One region of the Clostridium sp. NSJ-145 genome, then DNA from elsewhere that is predicted to be linked to it. Evidence: predicted binding sites of a transcription regulator. Region 1 holds the regulator's gene; the other holds the start of a gene.

Region 1 (2,488 bases):
ATAAACTTAGAGATGCTGTACGTTCAAATCCTTTATCTAAGTTATAGCATAAAAAATTAGCTATCTATTTAAAATAGGTAGCTAATTTTTTATTAAATGTATTATTATTTTCTTTTAAACTTTAGAACTCCTGGATATACTTCCTCGGTTACATCATCTAAAGATAAATCATCATCAAGACCAATTTCATCAAGGTATGTAATATTATCAAAAGCATCAACATATTCTTCATCATCTAAATAGTTTAAAGTATCCTGTACCTCAATTGTCTCTTCTTCTTTTAGAGCTTCTAAAGCTAGCTTTAATTCTTCTTCTAAATATTTATTTTCTTCTACATCTTTTGCTATATCTTCTATATTTATTGCTCTTATATCAATACCATCGATTTCTAAACATTTACCACAATTATCACAAATTTTATTTTCAAAAATATCACATAAATCGTCGTTAGTATATTTCATAAAATCACCTTCCATTTCTGTTAACTTATTTATTTTATCAGAAAGATATAATAAATTCAAATTTTATTATATTACAAGAACATAAGTTTGATATTATTATTATGTTATGTTATAATATCTATAAATAAGTGAGGTGTTATAATGATCGAAAATAGCAACAAACAAATGGAAATATATGAATTTCTTAAAAACTTTACAGAATTAAAAGGATATCCACCATCTGTACGTGAAATATGCGAGGCAGTTAATTTAAAATCTACTTCATCTGTTCATGGGCATTTAAAAAAATTAGAAACTAAAGGCCTAATAAAACGTGATCCAACTAAGCCTAGAGCATTAGAAATTATGGAAAACTCTTTAAATAAAATTGAAATGGTTAATATTCCAATAATAGGGAAAGTTACAGCAGGTATTCCTATATTGGCTAATGAAAATGTTGAAGGTGTTTTCCCTGTTCCTCTAAGTTATATTAAACATGATAAAGAACTTTTTATACTTAACGTTTCAGGGGATAGTATGATAAATGCTGGTATACATCATGGAGATTTAGCTATAATTGAAAGAAATCCTACAGCTTGTAACGGTGATATAGTAGTTGCTTTGATTGAAAACGAAGCTACTATTAAGACATTTTATAAAGAGGATGATTATATAAGATTACAACCTGAAAATGATACTATGGATCCTATAATTGTTAAAGATTGCAGTATTCTTGGTAAATTAGTAGGATTATTTAGAGCATATTAAATATAAATGAGTCATACATTTTAGTATGGCTCATTTATATTTAGTATTTAGTATTTAGGAAAGGTGAAAAAAATGACATTAGAAAAGGGGATATTTCTTAGAGCAAAGGATGAATATGATTGTGAATTTATATTATCACCAATATCCAATTTTAATCGGACTACTTATTTAAACTTAAGGTTACTTATTAGAACTATTTTATCACTTCCACTTGCCTTTTATTTAGGTTATTCACTATATTACACTTGTAATTCAATTGTAGATATAAAATCATTTATATTAAGTTTTATAATTACTTATATCCTATCATTTTACTTAATTCAAATTCCACATGAATTAATACATTATATAATTTATTCTAACTTTTTATCAGATCAAAAGGCTAAAATTAAACTATTTAATCGAAAAAGATTGATTACTTCTACTTATAATGGAGAAATAAACTATACAAGGAGTCTTCTTAGTTTAATTGCTCCTGTATTAATAATATCTTCTATACTAAGTGTAATACTTATTTTAAAAGGATTTAACATCGTTATTTATGGTGTTATGTGGGCTAATTTAATTATATCTGCTGAAGATATCTTAAACATATTTATTTATATTAGCTCTAATGATGTAAGTAAAGGTATCTATGAGTTACCAAATGACTATAATTATTTAATTAACGAAATGCAAAAACAGGATGAGTAATTCATCCTGTTTAAGTTTTAATATTTTAAAGTATATTACTTAATGCAAATAACACACCAATTTTAGCATGATCAAATGTTAATCCACCTTGAAGATAAGCAATATATGGTTCTCTTATTGGAGCATCAGCAGATAATTCAATAGATGAACCTTGTATAAATGCTCCTGCTGCCATTATAACTTGATCGCTATATCCAGGCATATCCCATGGTTCACACTCTACAAAAGAATCTATTGGAGATGCTTTTTGAATTCCCTTACAGAACTTTATTAGCTTATCTTTATCGTTAAATTTAATAGCTTGAATAATATCACTTCTCTTTTCATTATATTTCGGTAATACTTCAAAGCCTGCTAATTCCATAATTCTAGCACAGAAAACAGCACCTTTAACTGCCTCCATAGCTATATGTGGGGCTAAAAATAAACCTTGATAGAACTGTCTCATAACTCCAAATGTAGATCCGCACTCTCCTCCTATTCCAGGAGTTGTTAATCTGTAGCTTGCCTGAAGTACATACTCTTCTTTCCCTGCTATATATCCTCCAGTAGGAGCTATTCCTCCCCCTATATTTTTTATTAATGAT
Region 2 (2,488 bases), on a different contig from region 1:
AATGCATTTAATTCACCTTCATATGAATAAAGATACTTAGATTTCACTCCATCCTTAACATACTCTACTGTTAGCCTCTTCCCATTAGTTCCATAAAGAATTAAATCTAAATCCTTTTTGCTTAACTCCTTTACAGGCTTATTTAAATCTAAATCATATTCCTTAGCTAACGCCTTTAATATAGCAAATGTCCAAGAATCTTCCTTAAGTCTTCCTTCTCCCCAAGTTGCTATAGCCCCTTCCATAATACTTAATTCTTTATTAGGTATTACTAAATCTGGATTAAGCTCTATCAAAGTTCCTAATCCATCACATCTATCACACTTTCCAAATGGTGTATTAAAAGAAAATAATCTTGGTTCTAGTTCATTGATACTTATACCACAATCAGGACAAGCAAAGTTTTCACTAAATAAAATGTCTTTTCCACCAATAATATTTATAACAACTAACCCATCAGCTAATTTAAAAGCTGCTTCTATAGAATCTGTTAGCCTTCCTTCAATTCCTTCTTTAATAATAATTCTATCGACAACTGCATCAATATTATGTTTCTTATTCTTTTCTAGTTTTATTTCATCTTCTGCTAGCTCATATATTTCACCATCAACTCTAGCTCTAATATATCCATTCTTTTTAATATTCTCTAATAGTTTTTCATGAGCACCTTTTTTTCCCCTGATTATAGGAGCTAAAACTTGAATTTTAGTTTTATCCCCAAGCTCCATTACCTTATCAACAATTTGATCCACTGATTGTTGGGATATTTGCTTTCCGCACTTAGGACAGTGAGGAATTCCTACCCTTGCATATAATAACCTTAAATAATCATAAATTTCTGTTATAGTACCAACAGTAGATCTTGGATTTTTACTTGTTGTCTTTTGATCTATTGAAATTGCTGGAGATAATCCTTCTATATAATCAACATCTGGTTTATTCATTTGCCCTAAGAATTGTCTTGCATATGCAGATAGTGATTCTACGTATCTTCTTTGACCTTCTGCATATAAAGTATCAAATGCTAATGAAGATTTTCCTGAACCAGATAATCCAGTAAACACTATTAATTTATCTCTTGGTATCTCTAATGAAACATTTTTCAAATTATGTACTCTTGCACCCTTTACAATGATTTTATCTTTCATAAACTACTCCAATCTTTCAGTATTAACCTCGTATATTACTTATTTTTCACATAATTTCCGACCTTTAACCCCGAACTTGTGTTTGTATATTATTGTAGATATTTCCACGGAAATTGTCAATTGTTATTTCTTTAGTTTCTCTATCATATCTCTAAGCTCTGCGGCTCTTTCAAATTGAAGGTTTTTAGCTGCATCCATCATTTCATCTGTATATTGCTTAATTAACTTCTTCTTATCCTTAGCTGATAATTCAACCTTTTCATCAACATTATAATCTGAAGATTCCTCTGCTACCTTAGTTGCTTCTATTACATCTCTAACAGCCTTAATAATTGTCTTTGGAACAATTCCGTGCTCCTCATTATATTTATTTTGAATTTCTCTTCTTCTATTAGTTTCCTTTATAGCTCTATCCATAGAACCAGTGATTCTATCAGCATACATTATTACTTTACTTTCAGAATTTCTTGCAGCTCTACCTATAGTTTGTATCATTGATGTTTCCGAACGTAAAAATCCTTCCTTATCAGCATCTAATATTGCTACTAAAGCTACTTCTGGAATATCTAGACCTTCTCTTAAAAGGTTTATTCCTACCAGAACATCAAATTCTCCTAATCTTAAACTTCTAATTATCTTCATTCTTTCTATAGTCTCTATATCAGAATGCATATAAGTTGTTTTCACTCCTAGTTCAGTTAAATATTTAGTCAAATCTTCAGCCATTCTCTTCGTAAGTGTAGTTACAAGTGTTCTAAATCCTCTTTCAGAAGTTTTAATAATCTCTGCATAAAGGTCATCTATTTGTCCTGTAACAGGTCTTATTTCTACTACTGGGTCTAATAATCCTGTAGGCCTTATTATTTGCTCAGCAATATTAGTTGAATGATCTAACTCATATTGAGCTGGTGTTGCAGATACAAATACTACTTGATTTAGTTTCTTCTCAAACTCTTGGAATTTTAAAGGTCTATTATCATAAGCACATGGAAGTCTAAATCCATACTCTACTAATGAGTCCTTTCTTGATCTATCACCGGCATACATAGCTCTAACTTGTGGTAATGTAACATGGCTTTCATCTATAAACATTAAAAAATCGTCTGGGAAGAAGTCTAAAAGAGTCTTCGGTGCTGTTCCTGGGTCTCTTCCATCCAGTATTCTCGAATAATTTTCTATTCCACTACAATATCCCATCTCTTTAATCATTTCTAGGTCAAAGTTTGTTCTTTGTCTTAATCTTTGTGCTTCTAATAACTTATCTTGAGATGTAAGTTCCTTAAGCCTTACTTCTAATTCATCTTCAATTTTATGTATAGCTTTATCAATAGTTTCTTGTG

Evidence for each region. Region 1 encodes LexA, which represses DNA repair genes until DNA is damaged. Its sites were predicted from a motif close to CNAACANNTGTTNG; they were not measured.
Region 2: the regulator LexA is predicted to act here: its motif matches at 1,220-1,233, upstream of uvrA (excinuclease ABC subunit UvrA).

What each region holds. Positions count from the first base shown of each region.
Region 1 is NZ_JAJNOS010000003.1:79,716-82,203, forward strand. Features, by position in the region: gene LQE93_RS04200 (tyrosine recombinase XerC) at 1-47, shown strand, start outside; gene LQE93_RS04205 (hypothetical protein) at 105-461, opposite strand; gene lexA (transcriptional repressor LexA) at 603-1,208, shown strand; gene LQE93_RS04215 (DUF3267 domain-containing protein) at 1,281-1,901, shown strand; gene LQE93_RS04220 (methionine gamma-lyase family protein) at 1,927-2,488, opposite strand, start outside.
Region 2 is NZ_JAJNOS010000018.1:27,087-29,574, reverse strand. Features, by position in the region: gene uvrA (excinuclease ABC subunit UvrA) at 1-1,148, opposite strand, end outside; gene uvrB (excinuclease ABC subunit UvrB) at 1,272-2,488, opposite strand, start outside.